2 regions of the Paenibacillus litoralis genome follow, and region 2 is predicted to be linked to the other one. Evidence: a T-box and tRNA genes for the amino acid it is inferred to sense, from the RefSeq annotation. Region 2 holds a T-box; the other holds one or more tRNA genes.
The links. The T-box of region 2 lies ahead of ACKGJP_RS14355 (arginine--tRNA ligase). A T-box ahead of a tRNA ligase gene usually reads a tRNA of that ligase, here a tRNA-Arg.
Positions count from the first base shown of each region.

Region 1: it encodes a tRNA-Arg, which carries the amino acid that the T-box ahead of ACKGJP_RS14355 (arginine--tRNA ligase) is inferred to sense. The anticodon was not compared.

Region 1 is NZ_CP176395.1:7,152,307-7,167,010, forward strand. Features, by position in the region: gene ACKGJP_RS30040 (sensor histidine kinase) at 1-1,166, opposite strand, end outside; gene ACKGJP_RS30045 (TraR/DksA C4-type zinc finger protein) at 1,756-2,508, opposite strand; gene recQ (DNA helicase RecQ) at 2,660-4,867, opposite strand; gene ACKGJP_RS30055 (MDR family MFS transporter) at 5,335-6,903, opposite strand; gene ACKGJP_RS30060 (hypothetical protein) at 6,938-7,609, opposite strand; gene ACKGJP_RS30065 (hypothetical protein) at 7,643-8,326, opposite strand; gene ACKGJP_RS30070 (YhbD family protein) at 8,335-8,958, opposite strand; tRNA gene ACKGJP_RS30075 (tRNA-Leu) at 9,248-9,330, opposite strand; tRNA gene ACKGJP_RS30080 (tRNA-Arg) at 9,353-9,429, opposite strand; tRNA gene ACKGJP_RS30085 (tRNA-Leu) at 9,443-9,528, opposite strand; tRNA gene ACKGJP_RS30090 (tRNA-Cys) at 9,536-9,609, opposite strand; tRNA gene ACKGJP_RS30095 (tRNA-Gly) at 9,616-9,690, opposite strand; tRNA gene ACKGJP_RS30100 (tRNA-Gln) at 9,696-9,770, opposite strand; tRNA gene ACKGJP_RS30105 (tRNA-His) at 9,801-9,876, opposite strand; tRNA gene ACKGJP_RS30110 (tRNA-Trp) at 9,895-9,968, opposite strand; tRNA gene ACKGJP_RS30115 (tRNA-Tyr) at 9,976-10,060, opposite strand; tRNA gene ACKGJP_RS30120 (tRNA-Thr) at 10,069-10,144, opposite strand; tRNA gene ACKGJP_RS30125 (tRNA-Phe) at 10,163-10,238, opposite strand; tRNA gene ACKGJP_RS30130 (tRNA-Asp) at 10,270-10,346, opposite strand; tRNA gene ACKGJP_RS30135 (tRNA-Met) at 10,357-10,433, opposite strand; tRNA gene ACKGJP_RS30140 (tRNA-Val) at 10,452-10,527, opposite strand; tRNA gene ACKGJP_RS30145 (tRNA-Glu) at 10,536-10,610, opposite strand; tRNA gene ACKGJP_RS30150 (tRNA-Ser) at 10,631-10,722, opposite strand; tRNA gene ACKGJP_RS30155 (tRNA-Asn) at 10,726-10,801, opposite strand; rRNA gene ACKGJP_RS30160 (23S ribosomal RNA) at 10,909-13,828, opposite strand; rRNA gene ACKGJP_RS30165 (16S ribosomal RNA) at 14,005-14,704, opposite strand, start outside.
Region 2 is NZ_CP176395.1:3,588,280-3,602,983, reverse strand. Features, by position in the region: gene ACKGJP_RS14410 (helix-turn-helix domain-containing protein) at 1-107, shown strand, start outside; gene rsgA (ribosome small subunit-dependent GTPase A) at 153-1,232, opposite strand; gene ACKGJP_RS14400 (hypothetical protein) at 1,544-1,774, opposite strand; partial or broken gene rpoD (RNA polymerase sigma factor RpoD) at 1,804-2,676, opposite strand; gene ACKGJP_RS14390 (aldose epimerase) at 3,104-3,970, shown strand; gene ACKGJP_RS14385 (YitT family protein) at 4,159-5,004, shown strand; gene ACKGJP_RS14380 (acyltransferase family protein) at 5,101-7,011, opposite strand; gene bshB2 (bacillithiol biosynthesis deacetylase BshB2) at 7,647-8,300, opposite strand; gene ACKGJP_RS14370 (YojF family protein) at 8,325-8,669, opposite strand; gene ACKGJP_RS14365 (aldehyde dehydrogenase) at 8,786-10,165, opposite strand; gene ACKGJP_RS14360 (lysoplasmalogenase) at 10,357-11,037, shown strand; gene ACKGJP_RS14355 (arginine--tRNA ligase) at 11,091-12,962, opposite strand; T-box leader at 13,017-13,246, opposite strand; gene ACKGJP_RS14350 (GIY-YIG nuclease family protein) at 13,405-14,505, shown strand; gene ACKGJP_RS14345 (VanW family protein) at 14,538-14,704, opposite strand, start outside.

The DNA.
Region 1 (14,704 bases), 3.6 Mb from region 2:
TCGCTCGCCAATATCCGCATCGACTCCAGCGTGTTGTACAGAAAATGGGGATTGAGATGCATTTTAATCGCTTTCAAATCCGCTTCTTTTTTGAGCAGCTCGGTTTTGTACACTTCCTGAATCAAGCTTTGAATCTCTCTGATCAAGCGGTTGAAGCTGTTGCACACTTGAGCGATCTCGTCTCGGGTGCGGATTCCTTGCATTTGCTCGAAGTCCTCCCGCTCCGCTCTGCGCATAAGGCGGGCCAGCCTGACCAGCGGATTGGTGATGTAGCGCAGGACAAATATAGTGAGAATGAACGCCGCCACCCAAGCTGCAAACGTGATCCATGCGGCAAAGTAGGCAAGGTCTTCGATTTCTTTGTTCAACATTTTTTTGGGGACGATGCTGTAATAAACGAAACCGGAGTATAGAGAAGTTCGTTTGTTGACGATCGTATCGTTGTCATCGGCCAGATTCAGCCGCGTATCGATTAAATTAATATCGGAAGCGGATAGAATCAAATTTCCGGAATTGGCAATAAAGAACGACTCGCTCGAGTAGGTAGCGTACATGTCGAAAACCTTTTGCGGCTTTAATGCGATCGAGATCAACCCGACTTTTTTTTCCATGGAGTCATATTTGATTTCCATTGCCGACATCAGCCGCCGGTGATCGGTGAAGAACGCCCACCCCAACTGGCCGGGCACCTCGTGGGCTATATACGTCAGAGCCGGGTAACTGTCTACCTCGACTGCACCTGAGGAGGCGTACACGATACCGTTCTCGGAGAAAATATAAATCGCATCAATCATCTCATCCGCCGCTACTTCGTCATTCAGCAGCTCCTTGAGCTGTTCCTTGTACAACGTTTTTTCTTCATCGGACAAAGCGTATATTTCGGGGTCATTTTCATATTTGAGAATTCGGTTCGCATATATGCTGCGCGAGATAGTATCCGCTTTTTGTTTAAACAACTTTAAATTCCCGTCTATCTTATCCGCCGTTTCCACCAAAGTCTGGTTCGTCGTTTCCCTTATTTTCGTTTCGATAATTTCGGTAGAACGGAAATAAAATAAGCTGATGATCACGATGAGCGGCGTGACGACCAGCAGCGAATAAATAACGACCATTTTATACAGCAAACGGGACGTGATATGCATCCATAGACGACGAAAAAAATTCATATGATCCCCCCGCGGGAAACGTTTTTGCACTGCTCGCAGCTCCTAGTGAGCATTGTTACGCTGGACGGCCGCGGACGATCGGACTTTTTTTTGAGAACGCTTCCGTTTTAACCGTCACAAACTTTTCCATCTATTAAGTAGTTTAACATTTAATTGGCTGAACGGTATATTCACTTCGCGCAGATTGGCTTTTGGAGTGGTGAAGCAGTCGGCGGTTAGTGCTTGCTGAATTTAGCCAAAACTGCTGGAATCGATTCATGATCCCCATCCGTTTCGAGATAAAACCGTTACATTGCAAGCTAGCACACCTGCAAACTGCATATCGCGCAGTCCTATACCAGTCTAATCGCCATTTGCCGGAGCCTACATAGCTGAACTTTACTTCGCTGTGCTGGAATTGACTTTATTTTTGCAATGGGAAACAATACCGCACAAGTGTGAATGGGCGTATATTTACGTTATCTGCCCAGACGGAATATTCGGCCCGATTTGTTACTTTTGCTCTTTTGCTCCGCTAGTCCAAGAAATGTACCCTTGAACGCGCAAAAAATCCCAGGATCGCATGGATCCCGGGATTTTTTGTGCCTGACTATCTCACACTGTCACCTTCGATGCCGTCCTCATAACGGTCCTCCTCGAGCAGCGCTTCGCCTTCTCCGTCCGCAATATACCGCCGGTACGATTCGTTCCGCACCACCATCACATGTCTGCCGTACATGTCGGTCGCCACGAAATCCTCGATCGGTTCGACAAAGCCGTCCGCTTCATCCTCTTCGATCCCGATATCGTCGTAGCCGTCAACTTGGCGCTCCTCCGCCATCGCCGGCGAATTGGAGGTACCCCAGCTTGACACGATCTGCCAGGCATCTTCGCCGTCGAAACCGTTCTGGCCTTCCTTCTCGTCCAGGCTCGTACGGCCGAATGGCGGGTTCAGAAACTGCTCCTCCACCGGACGGCGAAACGACTTGTCGCGTTCCTTCGCATGATCGACGCAAGTAACCGTCATGGGCAGCGCCTCCAGCCGGCTGACCGGGATCTCCTTCCCGCAAACGTCGCAAAGCCCATAAGTCCCGGCATCCATGCGCTGAAGCGCAAGATCGATATCCTCCAGCCTGAACTCCGATCGTTCGTTCAACGCAATATCTTTGCCCCGCTCGAACATTTCCGTACCGAGATCAGCCGGATGGTTATCGTAAGCGGATAGCTCTGAAATTTGCTCGCGCATCGACTCGCCGAGGCCGAAATGTTCATTTTGCTGCAGACGCCGCTCCAGATCGGCTTTTTCCTGCTCGAGCCGTTCGCGCAGCCGTTTCGTTTGGTCTTCCGTCAAATGGGTGCTCATGCCGCCCGCTCCTCTCTAATTCGACGTTTCGAGGGTTCACGTGTTAGCATTCGCAGCACAAGGGAACATCATTCAACGAGAGCGAACAAAATGCCCGAAAGCATGAAGGTGCATCTGTTATTTCCGCCCTCTTGCGGCGTGCCAGGCAAGGTTATTCCGTATGCATTAATTGCTGCTTGGCGATAACCGCTTTGATCGTAAAATAATCGATTTCCGGCGGCAGCGCGTCTTTAATCGGCCTCAGCTTGTCTGCGCCGAGCCGCTCTACCGCTTCTAGAACAAGCTCTTCTTGGCCTGCCGGAATCAGCTCCCGCCAATCGATCTCGCAGCCTTCAAGCGCACAGCGGATAATATGATCTTGTACGGTAATGAGTCCCATCCCGCGCTCTTTGGCAATATCGTCAGGCGAAAGACCTTCCGCGAACATTTGCCACGAAACCCTATGACTCGATTGTTTGTCCGCCAAGAGAGATGTCCCCCCGCTTGGGGCGGTTCGTTCGGAACGAACGAAGCTTCGCTTTGCCGGACGATCCTCGGCTGCTGCGGAAACCGATGCGTATGCTTCTCTTTCCTGCATCTCCGCGTTTTCTTCGCCTGCCTCCTGCTGCAGCAGCTCCAGAAACGGCTGTCCGTAACGCTGAAACTTGGCAAGCCCGACACCCTTCACCTCAAGCATCGACCGCTCGTTTGTCGGTACGGTAACCGCCATATCGCGCAGCGTGCTGTCGGCAAAAATGATATAAGGAGGCACGCCCTCCGCATCCGCCAATTGCTTGCGAAGCCGGCGGAGCTTGTCGAACAGCTCGTCTCCCCCGGTTACGGCCTGCTTCCGCTTCGGCAGCTTGCGCATGACTTTCTCCTGCCCTCTCAGGACCGCTCCCGCCGGCTGCTGCAGGCTCACGACCGGATATTGCCCTTCGCTCAACGCCAGATATCCTTCCGCTACAAAGGAATGAATCAGATCCGCGATCGCCTTCTCCGTATACTGCCTCATCACGCCGTACGTCGGCAGCCTCTCGAAGCCGAATTCGGCGATCCGCTTGCTGCGCGATCCTTTCAGCACCTGGCTCACCAGCGTAGCCCCGAATCGTTCGTTCATCCGTTTGATGCAGGAAAAAACCTTCTGCGCTTCTACCGTTACGTCCACAAGCTCGCTGTCGTCGTTGCAGCTGCTGCAGTTTCCGCAGTGCGCTTCCGTGTCGCGTTCTCCGAAATATTTCAATATCGCGCTGCGCAAGCATTGCTGCGTATGGCAATAGTCGGCCATCGCCTGCAGCTTCTTGTAATCCGCCGTCTTCCGCTCCGGAGACGATACCGACTGCTCGATTAGAAACTTTTGCGTTTGAATGTCCTGCGGACTGAATAGGAGAACACATGTTCCTGGTTCGCCATCCCGCCCGGCACGGCCTGCTTCTTGATAGTAGGCCTCCATATTTTTCGGCATATTATAATGAAGCACGTAGCGGACATTCGACTTGTCGATGCCCATACCGAACGCATTCGTCGCTACCATTACCCGGATGTCGTCCCGCAGAAAAGCATCTTGGCATTTTAACCTCTCATCGTCGCTCAAGCCCGCGTGATATTTGCCGGCCGCCACGCCCTGCTTTTGCAAAAAAGCGCTGAGCTCGTCGACTTCCTTCCGCGTCGAGGCATACACGATACCCGCTTCCTCCGGGTGATCGCGCACGTATTGCACGACATAATCCCGCTTGTTCACGCCGCGCAGTACGGCTAGCGTCAAATTTTCGCGGTCGAAGCCGGTAATCGTCACCCCCGGATCGCGCAGCTCCAGCAGCCGAATCATATCCTTGGTAACTTCCTCCGTTGCAGTCGCCGTAAATGCCGCTACGACCGGCCGCTTCGGAAACTGCCGAAGCATCGGCGCGATCGCCGTATAGCTCGTCCGGAAATCATGGCCCCACTGCGACACGCAGTGGGCTTCGTCAATCGCCAGCAGCGGAACGGGCATAACCTCGAGCAGTGAACGGAAGCTGTCCGTCTCCAGCCGCTCTGGCGCGACGTACAGCAGCTTGTATTCGCCGTTTGCGGCGCTCCGCAATCTTTGCATCGTTTCCGATCCGGTCAGCGACGAGTTGATGAATGCGGCCGAAATGCCGAGCGTAGCAAGCGCGTCCACCTGATCCTTCATCAGTGAAATGAGCGGAGACACGACAATCGTCGTCCCGGGCAGCAGCAGGGCGGGAATTTGATAGCAGATCGATTTCCCTCCGCCGGTCGGCATAATTCCGAGCGCATCTTGTCCGCTCAGTATCGTTTCAATCATTTTCTCTTGTCCGGTCCGGAATTTCGGGTACCCGTACACGTCTTGCAGCGTTTGTCTTGCAGCTTGCAGCAACAGCTTCACCTTCCGACTTCCAAATTTCGTTCCCCTATTATAACATGACAGCGGGCTGCAAGACGAAGTTGGCCACGAGTCCGTGCAAAAGTTAGTATTAGCAGGAGTGGAAATGGCGCAATAAAGCGAAAAAGGCTACATCCCAAGTAAGTAGAGCCATGAAAACAGCTTGCGCTGCCGGGGCAAGGGGTATCCGCCTCCACCTCCGTTAAAGTCGTATCGCTATGATTACCCGCAAGGATACGATACGACTTTAAAGTCGGCCGCCAGGTCTTTCCGGCGAACACCCCTTCCTCCTTTCAGCCTGGCCGCTTTCATGAAAACCTTACTCGGAAGTGGATTATTATTGCGCCATGAAGGAGAGGACGGTCGGCGCATCTCCATCGGCGAGTTTCGGGTTAAGCTCTAGGCTTTATCATGATAAAGCAAAAAACCGCCCGGTCACCCTGGCGGTTTTTTGCTTTCTTCTAGTGCCCGCCGCTCCATTCCGTTTGCGGCTTGCGCTCCTTACCTTCCTTGCCTTTTTCGCCTTTACCCGGAATGATCATCCTGGAGTTCCCCATGAACATAACTGTCACCAGCGCAAGTCCGGCGGGTACGATCGCCCACATAAACATCGTCGATATGGACGAAGACAAAGCATCTACGATTTTGTCCATTACATCTGCCGGTATCGCTGCACGCTTCTCCGGTGAAAGCAGCTCTCGCGTATTCCCGAACGAGCTTCCGTCCGCGCCTGCGGGGCCGCCTGCTCCTCCGAACGCATCGCCGAGCTTGCTTGTAAGCAAATTACGCTGAATGATCCCGAACACGGTTAGACCTACTGTCATCCCAAGGGAACGGACGAACGCCATCGTGGAATTCGCGGATCCGCGCTGCCTCATATCGAAATGATGAATAGCCGCCATCCCGAGCACCGAGAACGAGAAGCCGACGCCGAATCCTGCGGCGATCATATAGAGCGTCAGCATAAATTTAGTCGTTTCAGGCGCAATGGTGCTTAGCAAGAACGTCCCTAACAAGAAGACGACTGCGGAAAAAATCATGATATTTCGATAGGACGTCTTCGATGCCGAGAAGCCTCCTATTTGCGCCGCTACGACCGACCCCAATGTCATCGGCAGCAATATGAGCCCCGAGTTGGTCGCCGAGCCGCCGGTTACCCCCTGCACATAAATCGGGATGTACATCGCGAACGTAATGAACGCCGCCCCGTAGAAGAGCCCAGCCAGCGTACTGGCCGCGAACAGCCGATGCTTGAACATCGCATACGAAATGATCGGCTCCTCCGCTTTCGTCTCCACATAGAGGAATACGGCCATAAGCACGGCCGCCGCCGCGAACAAGCTGATGATTACCGCGGAATCCCAGGCGAACTCTTGTCCGCCAAGCTCAAGCGCGAACATGAGGCATACGATCGAGCCAACGAGAGTAGCTGCTCCCCACCAGTCGATTTTCTGCTTCGAGTGCTCCATCGATTCATGGTAGAAAAAGACGATCAGCGCCAGCGCGACCAACCCGATCGGCAGGTTGATATAGAAAATCCAGCGCCACTGAATATAGTCCGTAATATACGCGCCGAGAAGCGGTCCGAATAAGCTCGAGGTACCGAAAACGGCGCCGAACAAGCCGCCCATGCCGCCTCTTTTTTCCGGCGGGATCACATCGAACATGACTGTAAACGCGATTGGCACCAGCGCCCCGCCGCCAATGCCTTGAATGGCGCGATAGATACTCAGCTCCACAATGCTGTTCGCCGTACCGCATAGAATCGAGCCTAGCAAAAACAGCGCAATCCCCAATACGAAAAACCGTTTGCGTCCGTACATATCGGACAGCTTGCCGAATATCGGCATAGCGGCCATCTCGGTTACGAGATAAGCCGATGTTACCCAGACGAACTTGTCGAGTCCGCCAAGATCCGAGACGATCGTCCCCATTGCGGTAGCTACGATCGTATTATCGATAGCCGCTACGAAAATGCCGAGCAGCAGCCCGGTAATAACTAGCCCTAACCTGCTTTTTTGCTGTACCATGGAATGGGTTGACTCCTTTACCGTCAAGTATTCGTTAAACTTTACATTGCTGCCGTAACGTTGCGCTTTTTCTAGTTTGCAGGGAATTCCGGTACTCCACCAGCTCGATTTCACAGCCGGGTCCGATCGTTACGTTATTCCCTCTGACGATAGCGGCCTGCGTATGCTCCAAATAAATATCGTCGCCTTCAATCGTATCGGCCTTCAATTCGGTTACTCCGGAAGGGGTGAACCATTCCTTTACCGCCATCCACTTCTTACGGCGTACGGAGATGCGTCCACCGCCTATTTCCTTCACCTGGCAAGGACCGAAGAGATTGATGCTAAGCTGTTCAGCATTGAGCAGCCCGCTGACGTCCATCGCGCCGTTCAACTGAAGCTTGTCGGCCTCGCATGCCCCTTTTACGATCAGCTGTCCCGTCATTTTAATCGAGTCTCCGCGCACATTCCCCTTAACGAGAATTTGCCCAAGTCCCGTTAATACGGCAGCCTGCAGGTCCCCGTCGATTGAGACTTCCCCTTGGAACCGGTATCGGCCTGCTTGGAGGCTTCCCTGTACCGCACAGTTGCCCATACATTTGAACTCGTCGCACAACAGATCGCCTTGAACGCGTCCTTCGCCCATAATGTTGACGCTATGAAAGACGCCTCCGGAAGCGGAGCCGATTCCGGTTATCTTCATATTTCTATTCCTGTCCTGCGTCATTTCGCATCCTCCTTATTGAGCGTGCTCGATTCATTAGCTGCGAATTCGCTCGTTTACCTTCGCCTCAGGATGCACCACGAGCTCCGTGCCGTATTCGACGCGCCCGATGCCGCAGCCGGGGCCGATATAAACGCGATTGCCTCGTACGACAGCTGCCGTTGTCTCCTCCAAGCGAATGTCGTCCCCTTCGATGGTCTCCGCAAACAAATGCGGCTCAAACACGGGAAGGATCCACGATACCAGGCGTCCCCAGCTGGAATGATTCGACTTTTTGACATGAATGCTGTCCCCGCCGATTTCCTTAGCTTGCCCGCGGCCATACAGAGCGATATCGATCGTACCCGCGTTAAGCAGACCGTCGATCGTAAAGCCGCCTTGCAGATTGAAGCGCTCCGCTTCGCAATCGCCATTCACTTTGATCATTCCGTTCAGCCTCATCTCTTCGCCATGCAGCCGGCCTTTCAAACTCATATGCCCATCTACGAGTAGCGTTAACGATGTCAGGTTGCCTTCGCCGCTCAGCTTGCCGTTCATTTCAAATCGCGCCGCTTGAATGCTTCCTTTCACGGTAGCAACCCCGTTTGCTTTGAAACTCTCGCAAAATATATCGCCGTCCACCTTCCCGACGCCTTCCATGTTTACGGTACGGTAACGGCCCCCAAACGCATTTCCCATGCCATTGATGGTCAGATCCGTTCTGTTCGATTCCTCTATCATGCTTCCTCCTAGGTTAGCTTGTTTTTAAGCTCTTCTATGCATGCAGGCAGCGACAAACGAGCCACGATCTTCACACCGGTTTCAAAATACAGCTCTCCCGGCATTGCTAACAGCGCGAACGTCGATACCCCCATCTTACGAAGGAAAAACAAATCGCAAGGTCTTCCTTCGAATTTCGAAAAGTGTTCGTTCAGCGCTTGAAGCAGCAGCCCGCCTTCCTCCAGGCTCATTTCCCCGGTTTGCAGCAGCTTGTCGATCGTAAACAAGAACAAAACCTTCTCGAACGTAAGAAGCCCTTCGTCTTTCTCTTTCGTTCCGAACCTATCTAGGACTACCCTCGAAACAATGTTACGTCTCAAAAGCTCTTCCTTCCGCAAATTCGTGTCATAAAGCAGCGGAGAGAGCTTTCCCGCCAGTTCGTCTAACGACAAATCGTCTTTCAGATCCACGATCTTCTCGATTCGCGATAAGATAAGCTCCTTAGGAAAAAACGTTTCCTGTCCGGTAAACGTCGATTTCCGTATAAACCACTCCTCCGGAATCAGCTGCTTCCTCTTCCAGCGATAGAGCTGCCCGTATGAAATACCCGTCAACTCGAGAAGATCCTTTTTCGATATCAGATCACGGTCCATTGCCATCTCCTCCGAAACGAATGTAACATAACACTGTTACGTTGTAAAGAGACAAGGATAGGATTGAGGCTAGATCGCTTCCTCCGTCTTACGTTATCCAGTATACAAATTTCTGCGGCCGATCGGATAGAGGCTCAGGATTGAAAGGTTTCTCCGTCTCGAGACTGATCTTGCTTCAGCTGCTGGCCTGATCTCATGAGCGCTTCCTCAGTATTTATCTATAGCAGACCTAGATATAACAAAAAAACCTTTGAAATCAATTGATTTCAAAGGCTCTCGATGGTTAATGTGGTGCCGGTGAAGGGACTCGAACCCCCACGGTTTCCCTCACGATTTTGAGTCGCGCGCGTCTGCCAATTCCGCCACACCGGCATATGATGAAAACTTGTAAAAATGGCGTGCCCTAAGAGATTCGAACTCCTGACCTTTTGATTCGTAGTCAAACGCTCTATCCAGCTGAGCTAAGGGCACAAAGTAATACGTCTGGTGCCGAAGACCGGACTCGAACCGGTACGGGGTCGCCCCCGCAGGATTTTAAGTCCTGTGCGTCTGCCATTCCGCCACTCCGGCAAGTAGGTGGAGGCGCCACCCAGATTCGAACTGGGGGTAAAGCTTTTGCAGAGCTCTGCCTTACCTCTTGGCTATGGCGCCGTACTATGGAGCGGACGACGGGAATCGAACCCGCGACCCTCGCCTTGGCAAGGCGATGCTCTACCGCTGAGCCACGTCCGCATAAATGGCTGGGGATCCAGGATTCGAACCTGGGCATGACGGAGTCAAAGTCCGTTGCCTTACCGCTTGGCTAATCCCCATTAACCGTTGTTGCTTCATTTTAAAAATTATGGGGCGATCGAGGGGAATTGAACCCCCGAATGTCGGATCCACAAACCGATGCGTTAACCACTTCGCCACGACCGCCATAAAATTGTTGTGCTTTGGCAGGGGCAGCAGGAATTGAACCCACACCAAAGGTTTTGGAGACCTTTGTTCTACCTTTAAACTATGCCCCTACAAAAATGGTGGAGGATGATGGATTCGAACCACCGAACTCAGAGAGAGCAGATTTACAGTCTGCCGTGTTTAGCCACTTCACTAATCCTCCATGTTACATGGTGCCGCCGAGAGGACTTGAACCCCCAACCTACTGATTACAAGTCAGTTGCTCTACCAGTTGAGCTACAGCGGCATATTCAATTATCAAGAATGGTGGCTCGGGACGGAATCGAACCGCCGACACGAGGATTTTCAGTCCTCTGCTCTACCGACTGAGCTACCGAGCCGAGTGTTGCTTATTTGCTTTAAGAGTAAAGATGGCGGAGCTGACGGGATTCGAACCCGCGGTCTCCTGCGTGACAGGCAGGCATGTTAGGCCTCTACACCACAGCTCCATATGTTGTTTGGTTGCGGGGGCAGGATTTGAACCTGCGGCCTTCGGGTTATGAGCCCGACGAGCTACCGGGCTGCTCCACCCCGCGTCGTTAAAGAAAATCTTATGGTGGGCGCTGACGGGATCGAACCGCCGACCCTCTGCTTGTAAGGCAGATGCTCTCCCAGCTGAGCTAAGCGCCCTTACTTCATGGTGACCCGTAGGGGATTCGAACCCCTGTTACCTCCGTGAAAGGGAGGTGTCTTAACCCCTTGACCAACGGGCCCTATGTAGATGATGTAGATCTGGCGGAGAGAGAGGGATTCGAACCCTCGAGACGCTTGTGACGCCTACACGATTTCCAATCGTGCTCCTTCGGCCAGCTCGGACACCTCTCCAGATGGCTCCCCGAACAGGACTCGAACCTGTGACAACTCGATTAACAGTCGAGTGCTCTACCAACTGAGCTATCAGGGAATGTTTATCCATTATATCAGGTTTGCTCCCTGAAAACTAGATGCGAAGTAATGTTTTTTTGTCCTTTTTGTGTCTTTGTAGTCCTTACACCTGTCGATGCAAAGATGTTGGATAAGCCCTCGACCGATTAGTATTCGTCAGCTGCATGCATTGCTGCACTTCCACCTCGAACCTATCTACCTCGTCGTCTTCAAGGGGTCTTACATACTGGGAAATCTCATCTTGAGGGGGGCTTCACGCTTAGATGCTTTCAGCGCTTATCCCGTCCGTACTTGGCTACCCAGCGATGCTCCTGGCGGAACAACTGGTACACCAGCGGTACGTCCATCCCGGTCCTCTCGTACTAAGGACAGCTCCTCTCAAATTTCCTGCGCCCGCGACAGATAGGGACCGAACTGTCTCACGACGTTCTGAACCCAGCTCGCGTACCGCTTTAATGGGCGAACAGCCCAACCCTTGGGACCTACTTCAGCCCCAGGATGCGATGAGCCGACATCGAGGTGCCAAACCTCCCCGTCGATGTGGACTCTTGGGGGAGATAAGCCTGTTATCCCCAGGGTAGCTTTTATCCGTTGAGCGATGGCCCTTCCATTCGGTACCACCGGATCACTAAGCCCGACTTTCGTCCCTGCTCGACTTGTCTGTCTCGCAGTCAAGCTCCCTTATGCCTTTGCACTCTTCGAATGATTTCCAACCATTCTGAGGGAACCTTGGGGCGCCTCCGTTACGCTTTAGGAGGCGACCGCCCCAGTCAAACTGCCCGCCTGACACGGTCCCTCTCCCGGATCACGGGAGTAGGTTAGAACCTAGATACGATCAGGGTGGTATCCCAACGTCGCCTCCACACAAGCTGGCGCTCATGCTTCTAAGGCTCCCACCTATCCTGTACAGATCGTACCCAAGTCCAATATCAAGCTGCAGTAAAGCTCCATGGGGTCTTTCCGTCTTGTCGCGGGTAACCTGCATCTTCACAGGTATTAAAATTTCACCGGATCTCTCGTTGAGACAGCGCCCAAGTCGTTACGCCATTCGTGCGGGTCAGAATTTACCTGACAAGGAATTTCGCTACCTTAGGACCGTTATAGTTACGGCCGCCGTTTACTGGGGCTTCGGTTCACAGCTTCGGGTTACCCCTAACCGCTCCCCTTAACCTTCCAGCACCGGGCAGGCGTCAGCCCGTATACTTCGCCTTGCGGCTTCGCACAGACCTGTGTTTTTGCTAAACAGTCGCTTGGGCCTTTTCACTGCGGCCCCCTCGGGCTATTCACCCTACCGAGGCACCCCTTCTCCCGAAGTTACGGGGTCATTTTGCCGAGTTCCTTAACGAGAGTTCTTCCGCGCGCCTTAGCATGCTCTGCTCGCCTACCTGTGTCGGTTTGCGGTACGGGCACCTTCGCCTCACTAGAGGCTTTTCTTGGCAGCATGAGTACAAGACCTTCGGTACTTTCGAAATTTCCCTCCCCATCACAGCCCAGCCTTCACGATGTGCGGATTTGCCTACACATCAGCCTCACTGCTTGGACAGACACTTCCATCCGTCTGCGTCCTTGCCCTTCTGCGTCACCCCGTCGTTCAAACGGCTACGGTGGTACAGGAATATCAACCTGTTGTCCTTCGACTACGCCTTTCGGCCTCGCCTTAGGTCCCGACTTACCCTGAGCGGACGAGCCTTCCTCAGGAACCCTTAGGCTTTCGGCGGACAAGATTCTCACTTGTCTTTTCGTTACTCATACCGGCATTCTCACTTGTGTACTGTCCAGCCGTCCTTACGATCGACCTTCAACCTATACACAACGCTCCCCTACCCAACAACATTGCTGCTGTAGCCATAGCTTCGGTGGCGTGTTTAGCCCCGTTACATTTTCGGCGCAGAGTCACTCGACCAGTGAGCTATTACGCACTCTTTAAATGGTGGCTGCTTCTAAGCCAACATCCTGGTTGTCTTTGCAACTCCACATCCTTTCCCACTTAACACACACTTGGGGACCTTAGCTGATGGTCTGGGCTGTTTCCCTCTTGACAATGGATCTTAGCACTCACTGTCTGACTCCCGGACAGAAGTATGTGGCATTCAGAGTTTGACTGGACTTGGTAACCCTTGGCGGGCCCCGCACCCAATCAGTGCTTTACCTCCACTACTCTCATTCCGAGGCTAGCCCTAAAGCTATTTCGGGGAGAACCAGCTATCTCCGAGTTCGATTGGAATTTCTCCGCTACCCCCACCTCATCCCCGAATTTTTCAACATTCGTGGGTTCGGGCCTCCAGTGCGTGTTACCGCACCTTCACCCTGGACAGGGGTAGATCACACGGTTTCGGGTCTACGACCACGTACTCATTCGCCCTATTCAGACTCGCTTTCGCTGCGGCTCCGCCTCTTCAGCTTAACCTTGCACGTGAACGTAACTCGCCGGTTCATTCTACAAAAGGCACGCCATCACCCATTAACGGGCTCTGACTTCTTGTAAGCACACGGTTTCAGGTTCTATTTCACTCCGCTCCCGCGGTTCTTTTCACCTTTCCCTCACGGTACTGCTTCGCTATCGGTCGCTAGGGAGTATTTAGCCTTGGCAGATGGTCCTGCCGGATTCATACGGGGTTTCACGTGCCCCGCACTACTCGGGATCCGTCTAGGGATACGTTCGTTTTGAGCTACAGGGCTGTTACCTGCTATGGCGAGCCTTTCCAGACCGCTTCACCTAACGAACTTTTCCCACATTGACGTCCCACAACCCCAAGGAGCAAGCTCCTTGGTTTGGGCTAATCCGCGTTCGCTCGCCGCTACTGACGGAATCACTATTGTTTTCTTTTCCTCCAGGTACTTAGATGTTTCAGTTCCCTGGGTATGCCTCTACATCACCTATGTATTCAGTGATGAGTACACGCGCATTACCACGTGTGGGTTCCCCCATTCGGACATCCCCGGATCGACGCCTGCTTACGGCTCCCCGAGGCATTTCGTTGTTCGCCACGTCCTTCATCGGCTCCTAGCGCCTAGGCATCCTCCGTGTGCTCTTAGTAGCTTAACCAATGATCTCTCTCGAGATCGCTACAAAAAAACTAAGGATGTTTTGCATTGCTTCGCTATCTAGTTTTCAAGGAACAAACGTTTGAAAGATCAAAAATTGACCCTTCAAAACTGAACATGAGCGAGATAAAACCAGCTTAATGATCCGACAGCCTACAGCCATCATGATCTCCATAGAAAGGAGGTGATCCAGCCGCACCTTCCGATACGGCTACCTTGTTACGACTTCACCCCAATCATCTACCCCACCTTCGGCGGCTGGCTCCTTGCGGTTACCTCACCGACTTCGGGTGTTGTAAACTCTCGTGGTGTGACGGGCGGTGTGTACAAGACCCGGGAACGTATTCACCGCGGCATGCTGATCCGCGATTACTAGCAATTCCGACTTCATGCAGGCGAGTTGCAGCCTGCAATCCGAACTGAGACCGGCTTTTTAGGATTCGCTCCACCTCGCGGTTTCGCAGCCCGTTGTACCGGCCATTGTAGTACGTGTGTAGCCCAGGTCATAAGGGGCATGATGATTTGACGTCATCCCCACCTTCCTCCGGTTTGTCACCGGCAGTCATCCTAGAGTGCCCAACTGAATGCTGGCAACTAAGATCAAGGGTTGCGCTCGTTGCGGGACTTAACCCAACATCTCACGACACGAGCTGACGACAACCATGCACCACCTGTCTTGGATGTCCCGAAGGAGGGCGCTATCTCTAACGCTTGCATCCAGATGTCAAGACCTGGTAAGGTTCTTCGCGTTGCTTCGAATTAAACCACATACTCCACTGCTTGTGCGGGTCCCCGTCAATTCCTTTGAGTTTCACTCTTGCGAGCGTACTCCCCAGGCGGCATGCTTAATGTGTTTACTTCGGCACCAAGGGTATCG
Region 2 (14,704 bases):
AATTCCGGCTGTTAGCCGAAGGGGGTTCTCGCTCCCTCAGCGGACAGAAGGACAAAGATAAACGCCTAACGGCGTCTTCGGATGCCGTGCGTTTGCCGAGACGATGAAAATCAGCGGAGATAACCTTTCTGAATCGTTAAAAAAGCCCGGAGCTAAGTGTCCGGGCGTTCATATCTCTTATTCAGCGCTGCCGATTGGCCCGCCTGGCTGAGCTTCTTCCATTTGTCCTTTTCAGCCGACTTCAGCGCTTTGCTTTCCTTGCGAGCCAAATAGGCCAGCTCCCGCTGCAGCTTCAAGTAGTTGTCATACCGGCTGCGGTTAAGCGATCCGTCTAGAAGCGCAGACTTGACGGCGCAATTCGGCTCCTTGTCATGCCGGCAATCCTGGTAGAAGCACTGCTGCGCAAGCTCCTCGACATCCTGGAAAGAAGCGTTCATTCCTTCATCCGCGTCCCATAGCTGCAGCTCGCGCATTCCGGGCGTATCGATCAGCAGACCGCCGTCCGGGAGCATGACCAGCTCCCTGTGCGTGGTCGTATGCTTGCCGCGATCGTCCCCGTCGCGAATGTCGCCGGTCAGTTGAACGTCTCTGCCGTATAGCCGGTTGATGAGCGTCGATTTGCCGACTCCCGAAGATCCGATCAACGCGACGGTTTGACCCTTGCGCACGTAAGGGGACAGCGCCTCCGTGCCGTCCAGATGACTGACCGCATGAATCGGTACGCCCATCGCAATGGATTCCGTCTCGGCAACCGCCGCTTCGATATCCGCGCATAGATCGGCTTTGCTGAGTACAAGTACCGGATTCGCTCCGCTCTCCCAAGCCAGCGTCAAATACCTCTCGATACGCCGCAGATTGAAATCCTGGTTCAGCGCGTTCACAAGAAAGACGGTATCCACATTGGCCGCGACGATCTGCTCATCGACGACCGCTCCGGCCACCTTGCGCGAAAATTTGCTGAAGCGAGGCAGCACGCCATGGATCGTAGCGCGCCCTTCGTCCAGCCGCAGCGACAGCGCGAGCCAATCGCCGACAGCCGGGTAATCTCCGCGTCCGAGCGCTTCATGCCTCATTTTGCCCGATATCTCGGCCAATACGTCGCCGTGCTCCGTATACACGCGGTACATATGTTTATGCTCTAACGCTACGCGGCCCGCCGTATAACCTTTTTCCCGATAAGGCGCAAAGGCTTCCTCCCATTTCGGGTTCCAGCCCATAGCTTCCAAATTCATAGTGGGGATCCTCCTGTAAAATAGTTTCGTCATAGCCTGACGTTTTTACAGGAATCCTCTTGCCGGACTTCTTCTATTCGAGGACACCTGTAAAAGGGTGGGGTCTCGCAATGGCTTCAATGGACATTTAACATCATCCTTCCGAATCAAAAATGCTTGCCTCTTCAGTATAAGCAGGACTAGACGCAAGGACACGGTACAGTTTGGCTCTAACCGTTTTTTCCATGCTGTCGACATTCCCGCGTAACGGAACGCCAAAAAGCCGAATCCAAATGGATCCGGCTGTCTAATCGTTAATCGGTCTCAAGCGCTTATTTGGATATATCGCGCCATTCTACGGTAAACTCGCCTTCGGATTCCGTCTCTGCGCCCTCAAACTTGCTATATTCGTCAAGAGCATTTCCGCACTCGCAAGAGATTTGATCCGCTCCGTAATTGTCCGTACCGAAAACGATACGTTCATTGCGGTATTGACGCTTACCCGGTATGACTTTAAGCTGCTCGCCGCATTTGAGGCAACGAATCAGAAATCCGGTTTCCATGCATGCTCACCATCCTTATCCGCTCTTGTTTATTCCAAAAAGTCCTTCAGCCGCTTGCTGCGGCTTGGATGCCTCAGCTTGCGCAGCGCCTTCGCTTCGATTTGACGAATCCGTTCTCTCGTCACGCCGAATACTTGTCCGACTTCTTCAAGCGTACGCGTGCGGCCGTCATCGAGCCCAAAACGAAGGCGAAGCACGTTCTCCTCGCGTTCCGTAAGCGTATCGAGCACATCTTCAAGCTGTTCCTTCAGCAGCTCGAAAGCCGCGGCGTCAGCCGGAGCGGGCGCATCCTGGTCTTCTATAAAGTCGCCCAAATTCGAGTCGTTCTCTTCGCCGATCGGCGTTTCCAGCGAAACCGGCTCTTGCGCGATTTTCATAATTTCCCGGACTTTGTCTACGGTGAGATCCATTTCCTTCGCGATTTCTTCCGGCGTCGGCTCACGCCCGATTTCCTGCACCAGCTGCCTGGTGACGCGGACGAGCTTATTGATCGTTTCCACCATATGAACCGGAATGCGAATCGTTCTCGCCTGGTCGGCGATGGCGCGCGTAATGGCCTGCCTTACCCACCACGTCGCATACGTGCTGAACTTGAAGCCTTTGGAATGGTCGAACTTCTCGACCGCTTTCATGAGCCCCATGTTGCCTTCCTGAATCAAATCCAGGAACAGCATGCCGCGGCCAACATACCTTCTCGCGATACTGACGACAAGTCGGAGGTTCGCTTCGGCGAGACGCCGCTTCGCTTCCTCGTCGCCCTGCTCGATCCTTATCGCCAAACCCACTTCTCCCTCGGCCGAAAGGAGCGGCACTCGTCCGATTTCCTTTAAGTACATACGGACGGGATCATCGATTTTGACGCCCGGAGGCAAAGTAAAATCGTCCCCAAAATGAAAATCGTCATGCGAGGCGTCAGCTGGTGCGGAGCCGCCAAACTCTTGTGCGGACAGCTGCTCTTTTGCTTGGTCAAAAGCATGTTCTGCTCCTGATTCTTTACGCGGATTGTCTGTATTCATCCAGCCCCTCCTCCAGTACAAACGAAATCTTCATCTCTACGACGCCGGTGCGGAAGCTTCTGTTGCAGGTTGACACAGCGCCTTTTTTGTGGTATTATATAGTGGGAAAATGAAATACAAATCTTAAATACTGCTATCCGACATTATAACAAATCCTGCTCCAACAATCAATAACCAAAAAATAGACAAGCTGTTCCTGAACGATTCGGGGACAGCTTTTTTTGTTGCTCCCCTCATTCGCTTACGCGAGACATTCGCCCCCTCGTATGCTATCCTTGATCATGAAAGCTTATTTAAGAGGAGATGGACAAGCGTGTCTTACCGTGTACATACCTATCTCGATACCTATACGATTTACGAATTGATCGAATCCTCCACCGCTTCCAAGGTGAGCATCTGTCCGGAGCGCGGCGGAATCATGCTAAGCTATGAAGCGAACGGTCATGAATTCCTTTACTTGGATAAAGAAACCTTCTATCCGCCTACCGCCAACATCCGGGGCGGAAATCCCATCCTCTTCCCTATCTGCGGCCAGTTGCCCGACGAACGGTACGAATGGGAAGGAACAACCTACCGAATGAAAAATCACGGCTTCGCCAGAATGATGCCATGGGAGGTTGTCTCGACGAATGACGACGGGCAGGCCTCTTTGACTCTAAAGCTTGGCAGCACGCCCGAGACGAAGGAAGCGTACCCGTTCGACTTCGAGCTGACGTTTACCTATATTCTGAAGGACGGCGCTCTAACTATCAAGCAGGAATACCGCAATTTATCGGAGCGGGACATGCCGATGTACGCGGGATTTCATCCTTATTTTGCAGCGGATGACAAAAATCTTGCCTATGATACCGACGCTCCTTCTTACCTCGACTGCAGCGTTAATGAACAAAGACCGTTTGCCGGGCGGCTGGATTTGACCGATCAGGATCAATCCTTCGTTCTGATCGGCGCAAACAAGCCGGAAATCGCAATCGAACCTTCCGCCGGACACCGTATCCGTATGACTTATGGCGAGGAATTCGGCTATGTGTATTTGTGGAGCGTGCCCGGCAAGCCTTTCGTCTGCGTGGAGCCTTGGATGGCCAAGACGGACGAGTTTAACCGAAAAGCGGAATTGACGCTGATCCGCCCGAACGAATCTTTGCATACGGAGCTGACCTTTCATGGGAGCAGCAAATAACCCGAGAACCGACCTTATTGGTCGGTTCTCGTTTGCATTCCTGAGCAGGGGCGGAGTGTTTTTCAAAACAGGATCGGACCCGCCGCAAGCATGATATAGACATTACTGGGCATTACTAACAACCAGAAAAGCAAGGAGTGATCGAGCGCATGTCCCAAGCAGCAGCCCGTTCGTCGCAGCATCGGAAAATGTCTTTCTACAACATCGTGAAACGAATGCTTCTTCTGACTCTAGGCGCCGTTATTTTCTCGGTCGGACTCGAAATATTCCTCGTGCCGAATCAAATCATCGACGGCGGCGTCACCGGTATCTCGATTATGCTTTCTCATGAGCTCGGCGTGCCGCTGGGCATCTTTTTGACCGTCCTAAATATCCCCTTCCTGTATATCGGCTACAAGCAGATCGGTAAGACGTTCGCACTCTCCACCCTTTATGCGGTCATACTCATGTCGATCGGCACATCCCTGCTTATCCCGGTAAAGCCGCTTACGGACGATCCGCTTCTTGCCGCCGTATTCGGCGGGATCATTCTCGGCGTAGGCGTAGGGATGGTCATCCGTTCCGGCGGATCGCTGGACGGCACCGAAATCGTCGCGATCCTCGTCAGCAAAAAAACGATGTTTTCCGTCGGCGAATTCGTCATGGTGATCAACGTATTCATCCTGGGCAGCGCGGGCTTCGTGTTCGGCTTCGACCACGCTATGTACTCGCTGATTGCCTATTACATCGCCTTCAAGATGATCGACATTACGATCGAAGGCATCGATCAGTCGAAATCCGTCTGGATCATTAGCGACGCCCACCAGGATATCGGCGATGCGCTGACGCATCGGCTCGGCCGAGGCGTGACTTATTTTCATGGGGAAGGCGCTTTTTCCGGAGACGAGAAAAAGGTTATCTTTACCGTCATTACCCGTTTGGAGGAAGCCAAGCTGAAGTCAATCGTGGACGAATTCGATTCGAACGCCTTCATCGCCATCGGCAATATCCACGATGTGAAAGGCGGCAACTTCAAGAAGAAAGACATCCATTAGCCCGCAGGAACAAAAAAAGCGCCCGATGCGGGCGCTTTTTTTGTTGCGATTCGAAGGAATCCGATCCGGGGTCTGACGATTCCCCCGATCCCGTGCTCAGCTTGCCCGGCTCGTGCGGTCGGCCACCGCTTTCGCTACGAGAGAAGCGTACGCCTTGGCGCCGCTTACTTCCAGATGAACGCCGTCACGGGTGAAATAGTCGCTCTTCCCTTTGCTGGCCGAATGCCAGTCGAGTACGGTCACATTCGGAAAAAGAGCTGCCGTATCCTCCAGCTTTTGGTTGACATCATCCTCCCATGGCCGCGGGACACGGGTATTGACAAGAAGGATGCTCCGATCCTTCCCCAGCGAGTTCAGCAGCTTCTCCAGCTGCGGTTTATCGAACGTTCCGTTCGTGCCGAGCTCAATGATGACGAAATCCCCCAGCTTATTCTCCGATTGGAGTTGATTCGCTGCAGTTTGCGCTTGCGACATCTGCCTGCCGACCTTCGCATCGATTACGATACCGGGCAGAAGTTCCTCAAGATACGGCGAAACGCCAAGCATAACCGAATCGCCGATAACCGTCACTTCTTTCCCCTCCTGGCCCTGCGTTTCGGCAGAACCGGAGCCCTGAGCCGCCGAAGGCTCGGCCGGTTTACCGGATGGCTTCGGGGTCTCGGCAGGCTGCTGGGCAACCGCATCTCCGGCGGGTTTGTCTTCGGACTGTTCCTGGGCCGGCGTCGGTGCCGGTGCCGGTTCAGGCGGTTCCGTTAATCCGAAAGCCTCCGACTCATAGCTTGCCGTCGCATCCGGAATACGGGCGATGCCGAAGCTCAGCATCACGACGACGAGAAACGCGCATCCTGCAACCAAAAAACGGCTTGTTCTTCTTAAGCCCCCCGTTTTGCGGCTTTTCGCACCCGAACGGAACGGAGCCGCTCCCGCAGCTCTCAGGCGAATCGGCTCTTCGATAACCTTCCACGACAAGGCGGCGAGGCCGAAGCTTGCGGCCAGCTGCAGAAAGGCGCGCGCGATATTCAGCTCTCCGCCCGACACCGCGTCACCGCTTAACGCGATAACCGGATAATGCCACAAATAGATCCCATAGGAACGAACGCCTAGCCACTGAAGCGGTTTCCAGCCCAGAGCCCGGTTTAGGCTGCTAGCCGGATGAACGATAGAAGCCACGGCCGCTGCCGTCACAAGGGATAGCAGCACGAGCCCGCCGCGGTATAGAAATCCGTCGTACTGATCCGTCAGCCCGATCATGAGCAGGACGGACAGCAAACCCGCCCAGCCGATCGCATCGATGAGCAACCGTACGCCCGGTGCAACCTTGATGACCAGCTTCCGGCTAGGCCAAACCACGGCAAGCGCCGCCCCGATCAGCAAAGCGAAGGCTCTCGTATCGGTTCCGTAATAAACGCGGCTCGGATCGATCCCCGGCTCGTAAATAACCGCCATTGCTATTGCGGATACGGCGGCGGCCACCAGTATCATGCCGGCCAATTGCCAGCGGCGCGGCGCGAAACGAAGGCCAAGCGAAAGAAGGAACGGCCAAAGCAAGTAAAATTGCTCCTCGACCGCAAGCGACCATAAATGTCCGAGAGGAGAAGGGGGGCCGAATTGTTCGAAATAAGACACTTGATGAAAAATAAACCGCCAATTGCTTACATACATGACCGCCGCCAGCGCGTCTCCGCCGATCGCCTGCAGTCTCGATATGTCAAAGAGCATCATCCAGAGCAGAACCGATGCGATCATTGCGAGCATTGCGGGAATGAGCCGGCGAAACCGGCGCAGCCAGAAGTTCTGCAGATCGATTCTGCCCGTCTTTTTCCATTCGTTCGCAATAATATCGGTAATCAGGTAACCGGACAGTACGAAGAATACGCCGACGCCAAGCAGCCCGCCCGGCGCCCAAGCCGGATGAATATGATACAGGATAACGGCGAGCACCGCGATGGCCCGCAGGCCGTCCAGCCCGGCGATATAGCGGCCTTTCCCTTCGAGCGGCTCAGGCATGGCGCAAGCCCCCTCCATTACCTGTCATGCTTCTTTCTTGATTTTCTTGATGCGTCTCAGTGTGCATTGTTATTTCCGCTGTTCCTCTTGCCGCCAGGTTCGACCAATTATGTTCCGGGTTCATGCTGTTGTGAGTTCGTTCCATCCGCTTACTGTCCTTTCAGGCTACCTAACGCTAGGAAATGATTGCGGGTTGTGGCCGTTACACGGTTCGCAAGTCTTTCTCGTTCTCTAGTACGCCGGCGTTCGCATATTCGTATTCATGATGTCGTAATACATAAGGATGTCGACTCGCCTTACGGTTTACATCCATGATTATAGGGGAGCTTTCGCCGAAAGAAGTTACGAAACAGTAAAAAAATTCATCGCGGGTATTTTCTGAGGGGATTCGTCGACCTAATAGACAACTTTTCTCCGATTTCGGGAACGGTACAGCAAGATTTCTCTAGGCGCTTTATGATTGTAACGGGTATGAATATACTTGGACGAAACTCGTTCCCTATGCCGTCCTCATAATATAGAAAAAAAAGGTACCGCCTCCTCCGTTTTCTTGAGGGACAGTACCTTTCTAGCATCAATGGACTTTCTCAGCGGCATCAGCAATTCATCAAGCTGTTGATTCCCGTGGGATTAACTCAGGAAAACCGATACGTCCAAAAGCGTTCCTTCATCAACCGCGGCTTCACTTCTTCGTCCTCATAAGACTTTTTGCCCCACAAAAAGAGTCCTTGCGTCCGGTGCGCCTCCAGCGAGCCGATTTTTTGCTTCAAGTTTGACGACACATCCCGGACGATGTCCGGAGGGCCGAGCACCGTTTCGCAATCCTTCGAGAATGCGACGCAGTGGACAGCCGGTCTTTCGTCAGCAGGCATACGTTCCACCGTTTGAATGACCAGCGCCCCGGTCGCATCGTGATCGGGATGAACGCTGTAGCCGGGATAAAAGGTGAAGATCAAGGAAGGCTGCAATTCCGCGATAGCTTCGCGCAGCCGTTCGATCAGCGCCTCCCGGTCTTCGAATTCCACCGTTTTATCGTGAACGCCCCACATTCGGAGGTCCGTGATGCCGATCGCCCGGCAGGATTGCTCCAGCTCTTTTTTACGAATGACGGGAAGGGACACCCGATTGGCAAAAGGAGGGTTCCCCATGCTCCGCCCCATCTCGCCCAATGTCAGGCAAATGTAGGTTACGGGCGTTCCATTCTTAATGTGGTCGACCAGCGTGCCCGAAATGCCGCATTCATCGTCCGGATGAGGCAGGACAACCAATACATGTCGTTCTCGTTTCATCTGCTGCTCCTCCTTCCGCTCCCGTTAAAATTTGTCCTTGCTAAGCTGAAGGCCGACGACAAGCTTTCCTTCGGTATCGTGTCCGGCCATGATGAGTCTTTCGGTATCCCCGTCTTCCCAGTGCGTCAAGCCTTCCGAATAAACCCAACCGGTTTCCGTTTTCAGGCCTACCCGGTAAGGCCCGCTGCCGGCGATGGAACCGTGCGTAAACCGGATCTCGCCATTGCTGAGGAAGGTCGAAGCCGTAAACCGCGAACTGTCCTTAAGCGAGGCGTATGCCCCCGTAGTCATTTCCAAGTGAAGATACAATGGTTGGTCCTTAAGCGAATCCAGCATTCGCTGTACCGCTTGCGGGTCAATCAGGCGCATAATCATTCTCCTCTCCGACACTATTCAACTCCCATTATGCTTGAAACCGGGCAAAATGCCAAACGGAACCGGCGAACGCCGGCCGTTCCCTCCGTCCCGATCGGATCGAACCCCGTTTACTTCAGCAGCTTGCGGATCAGCCTCAGACCCCATTTGGAATTCGGGTAGCGAAACGGTAGGTCAAACCGCGTCGTTTGCCGAAGCACGCTCTTCCTATGCGAAAACGTTTCGAAGGAACTCCTCCCGTGGTACCGGCCCATTCCGCTGTCGCCGACTCCGCCGATCGGAAGGTAGGGCGAGCCGAAATGCATGATCGTATCGTTGATGCAGCCTCCTCCGAAAGAGACCCGTTCCGTCACCAGACGCTGCAATTCCCGGTTCTCGCTGAACAAATAGAGCGCAAGCGGCTTAGGCCGCGCGCCGATTTCGGCCAGCGCCTCATCGATGCGTTCATAAACCAGCACCGGTAAAATGGGACCGAATATTTCTTCCTCCATCACCGGATCGTGCCAAGAGACGTCGTCCAGCACCGTGGGGGCGATTGTCAGCTTCTCTTCATCCGTTTGTCCGCCGATCGGGATGGACGCCCCTCGCAGGAATTCGGTTAACCGGTCAAAATGCCTGCGGCTTACGATTCGGCCGTAATCCGGGTTCCGCAGCGGCTCCGAACCGAAGAGCTCCGTAACCGCTTCGCGCAATTGCTTCATAAACGGCTCTTTCACCTGCCGGTCGACAAGCACGTAATCCGGAGCCACACAGGTTTGTCCGGCGTTCATGTATTTCCCGAAGGCGATACGCTTCGCAGCCAGTTTCAAATTGGCATCGCGATGAACGATGCACGGGCTTTTGCCGCCCAGTTCCAGCGTAACCGGCGTTAAATGCTTGGCCGCTGCGGCCATGACGATCTTTCCCACCGCAGCGCTTCCCGTGAAAAAGATTGTGTCGAACTTCTCCGCCAGCAGCCGCTCGCTAACGTCGACGCCCCCTTCGGCCACATCGACCCAGCCGGGGTCGAACGCTTCCTTCACAAGCTCGCGCAAGGCGGCGGAAACGTTCGGAGCGAGCTCTGACGGCTTCAGCACCGCCGTATTGCCCGCGGCCACCGCCCCGATCAGCGGGACTAGCGCAAGCTGCACCGGATAATTCCAAGGCGCGATGATGAGCACGGATCCGTAAGGGACGGCCAGCTGGAAGCTGCTGCTGCCCAAGTGGCTTAGCGGGGCCGGCAGCCGGCGCGGCTTCATCCAAGCTTTCAAATGCTTTAACGTATGTCTGATTTCGCTCAGCACAAGGCCGATTTCCATCGCATACGACTCGAATTCCGATTTATTCAAATCCTGCTTCAGCGCCGAGAGAAGCCTCCGCTCATGCCGCAGCACCGACGTCCGCAGCGCTTCCAGCCGTTCCCTTCTCGCCTCCAGCGGGTAGGTGGCGCCGCTTGCAAAATAGCTGCGCTGGCAGCCGATCATTTCGTTTATGTTCAGGGTACCGTTCATGGATAGCACCTTCTTTTGGTTTCGAGTCGGCAAGCCAATGCCTCTTATGCACTATTTTAACATAAGAAGCTTCTCTTGTTTCGGTGAACCATTACGAATGCAAGTTATATCCGAAAGACGATTTACAGCGCTTCCTTATTTTCCTATTATTAAGCTATCCTTATATTCGTGATGACTGGGAGGCGTTCCTAATGCCCCGTAAAGCGCTGCTTGCCGCTATCGTCGTTACCTGCATCGCCCACCTGCTTACTCTTTCTGTTGACGCTGTGTTCCTGCACTGGGTTTTAAAGCTGGCACCCCTGGTTTTGATTTGGCTGTTCGCGGCATCCGGAAGCGCGGATAAGTCGCCCTACAGAAGCCTGCTTCTCACAGGGCTGCTCTTTTGCATGACGGGCGACGCTTTTTTGCTGCTTAGCGGCAGCACCTGGTTTTTGCTCGGACTGCTTGCCTTTTTGACCGGGCATATTCTTTATATTGCGGCATTTCTTACCCGGCGTAAGCGTACAAACCGCTCGCTGCTCGCCCTCGTCCCCATCGTTCTATACGGGATCTTTATGGCGGCCGAGCTGCATCGGGGCATGTTTAAGGATAGCGATTCCAACTCGATGTGGATGCCCGTGCTTGCTTACTTAATCGTCATATCGGTCATGCTGCTGACAGCCGTCATGACAGGCAGGCTGGGCGCCGCCCTCGGAGCCGTTTGCTTCGTCGTCTCCGACTCGCTGCTCGCGTGGAACAAATTCATCGGCTCCTTTACGGGAGCAGGGTTCCTGATCATGCTGACGTATTTCGCGGCGCAGCTGCTGATTGCGGCCAGCGTAAGCGAAGACAAATCGCCCGGCGAACATTCCATAAATTCCGCAGCTTTGTAAAGGAAGCATAAAGAAGAGCCTCCAACTGCAGAGGCTCTTCTCTCTTTCCTATTTTACATCCGTTTCGGCGCCGGCAGGCCGATAATAGACAAAGCGTCGCGCAGCGTTTGCTCAAAACGTTCGGTAATCCAAATGCGCTTTGCTATCAGCTTACCCTCTCCCTTCAATATCGGACAAGTCGCATAGAAATGGTTGAACGAGGAGGCAAGCTCATAAACATACGTGCAGAGCGCGTTCGGCGAAAGCTCCCGCACGGCCGATTGCAGCGTCTCCGGCCAATAGGCAAGCAGCCTAAGCAAGCGCTGCTCCTGCGCTTCCAGCGTATCAAGAACGGCAGGATGCTGCGGCCGGCCGGGTTCCCTCCCCGCTTTTTCGAGCACGCTGCATGCTCTCGCATACGCATACAGCAGATATACCCCCGTATTGCCGGATATTTCCGTCGCCTGCTCCAGATCGAACACGACCTCGGTTTGCAGATGAAACCGCAATAAGGAATAACGAATCGCCGCAGCGGCAATCGCCCGGCTCGACAATCCGGCCTTGCGCGAGCGCTTGGCGTCGATGGACTGCTCCATCCGATTAAGCAAGTCGGTCACCTTAATGCCGATTCCCTGACGTCCCGACATCGGATAGGCATGCTTGCCGTCCGACGTATCCAGTCCGAGACCAGCGGCGGTATCGGCGCTTAGGGAAACGACTCCGTAACTCACATGCTTAAGCCGGTCGGCCTGCTTCCCGAAGCCGAGCGCCTGCAGCGCTTGCTTCACCATCGTCTGGGGGTATTCCTGCCTATGATCGATGACGTTGATAACCGTATCCGCCTGGCCGATCCGTTTCTTCACGCCGTCTGCATGGGTCGACCAAAGTCCGTCCGCAAACTTACGGTAACGGAATTCCTTGCCGAGCACGCCGAATTTCCACAAATGATAGGCGATGTCTTTAGCCGTATACGTCAAAACCCCGTTCGACCGGACAAGCACCTTATCCGCATGAAAATCCTCTTTCCCGGACGCTTCCTCCGTCTCCTCGCTCTGCTTCAGCACCCAGCAGCCCGCCAGCTTGCCTTCCTCCTCCTGCCGAAAAACGGAAGTCGAGCGCAGCAGCTCGAACGCCTGCAACCAGAAGCCTTCGCGCACGATGCTGCTTTCCCATACGAGCACATCGTAGCCGATGCCGAACTGCTTCATTTCCTCCAGATGCTCGCGTACGATACGCTCCGCGACCAGCAGCCCGAACCATGCCGTATTCCCGCTGCCTTTCTCCAGCTCATGCAGAACGGCGGTGCGTTCATGCTGCAATTCGGGCGTTTCCTTGTATGCCTTATTGACCTTCGCATACGTTTCCCAGCAAAAGTCTCCGAAGCGCGCATAAGTTCCTTCCGTCGACTTATGAAGCATCCCGACAACCGTGTCGGCAAGCTGATTGCCCAGATCGTCAATGTAGTTATGCACCTCGACCTTATGGCCGGTACGCTTCATCATCCTTGCGATCGTGTCGCCGATGCATGAGTTCCGCAAATGTCCGATATGGGCGGATTTATTCGGATTGATCGAGGTATGCTCGACAATCACTTTTTCCGGAGAGCGCGTGCCCCCTGAGTCCGCATCGAAGTCCTTCGATGACCACTTTTGCCAATCGAGATAGAAGTTCAAAAATCCCGGGGCCGCCGCTTCGACCTTCGAGAACAACCCCTTGACCGATTCTTCCTCTTGGAGAAGCTCTAACAGGTCATGGGCAATGCCCAGCGGCGGCTTGCGCAAAGCTTTGGCGAGCGTCATCGCGACATTCGTGCTATAGTCCCCGTTTTCCGGACTGGCCGGATGCTCGACCGCCACGTGAATCCGCTCCTGCCGGGGGAGTTCCGCCTTTTCCAAAAGAACGTTTAGGCTGCGCGCAACAGCCGCTCTTACGATTTCGCTAATCAACATGATCCTTGCCTCCCCGTTTCGTCAAAAACCAAAAAAAGCCCCCGTCTCCAATAAAGAGACGAGAGCTTGAATCCCGCGGTGCCACTCTAAGTATCGGCCCAGGCGCAATGCGCAGGCCGACCACTCGCTTTGGTAACGGTCCATGACCGGATTTGCCTACTCGTACGCGTTCGGCAAACCATTTCCCGGGTCCGCTTCATCCTTACCTCCGTACCGGCTTTCACCAACCCGGCTCGCTGCGACTGGCTGTCATGGACTACTGTCCCGTTCATAAATATTCGAAATATTCCGTCAGATAAAATGCTTAGAATCATTTATACCGGAACATCAAGAAGATGTCAAGCCTTCCTTGCACTACCCGGATATGCTATCGTTAATGGCGTGAAAACAGGCGCGCAGCCGCGTGCAAACGGGATATTGGATCCGGGAGGGAATAACGATGACATTCGCGTTTCGGTCCGGACGTTATCCGGAAGCGCCGGGATGCTATTTAATGCTGGACGAGTCCGGACGGGTGCTGTACGTCGGGAAAGCCATCAATTTGCGCAGCCGACTTTCCTCTTACTTTCGCGGCAGGCCGGAAAAGACCAAGACGGCGCTGCTGGTCAGAGAAATACGAGATATCGACATCATGATCGTGACCAACGAGAATGAGAGCCTGACGCTTGAACGGGAGCTGATCAAGCAGTACCGGCCGCCGTTTAACCGCGCCATGCGGAGCGGCCCTTCCGTCTTGCCCTATATTGCCGTCTCGTCCGAAACGCTTCCACGCCTGACCGGTGTCGATATCGCAAGATTTCAGACTGCCGAATCCCATGCCGCTGCCGTTCAGGAGCAAGCCGGGTCCCTAATCGGACCTTTTCCGAACGTTCCTTACCGCGATATCGTCCTGGACTACGTCGTGGACACGTTCCGTCTTCCAGGCGACGCGCCTATGGACGAGAGATTTGCCTCACGCTTTTACCGGGAGCTGCTCGGAAGCGCAGCCGAAGGCCGTTTTACGCCCGATCGGCTTGCACAATCGATGGAGCTGGCGATTCGACTTCTTCACAACCCGGACGCTCTCCTTCAGCATATGGATAAAACAATGAACGACTACGCCGAACAGCTCCATTTCGAGCGTGCGCTGCAAATAAAAAAGCATAGGGACGCCCTCGTCCGGATGCAGGAAAAGCAAAGCGTCAACCGTCCCGGCAGCAAGCCGGAAACGGTCGTTTGGATCGGCGTCGCTCATGCCTTGTCCGCTCATCTGGAGGACGGCACGCTGCGGCGGCGTTTCGATTTCGATGCTCTGCCGCAAGAACCGGGTCCAGCCGGCGCTGCCGTCAAGCTGCTGGCGGCGATCTGGTCGCAGCACCGCCCGCATGAGATCATCACGAACGCCGGCGAACTCGGGCAGGAGGTGGCGGCCGAACTCGCGGCCCGCTGTCCCGGCATCCGGCTATGCACGCCTTTGAGAGGCCGTAAGCGCAGCTTGCTGCACATTTGCCGCATCAATCTCGAATATCGCATCAGCCTGTTAGCGGAAAACAAGGACTAGCTTCCTGGAGTCATAAGCGCCGACTGCGGCGGCTACGGAGAAGCGGCATTCGTTTCCGTGGATACTTCCTCCGGCAATTCGGTGGACATGCTCGGAATAACCCGGGGCTTGTAGTCGATAACGTCGGACGAATGGACGGAAACGTACATCGTACCCGAGCCTGCAAAAGCGCGAATCAGGATCGGCTGGTTATACTGGT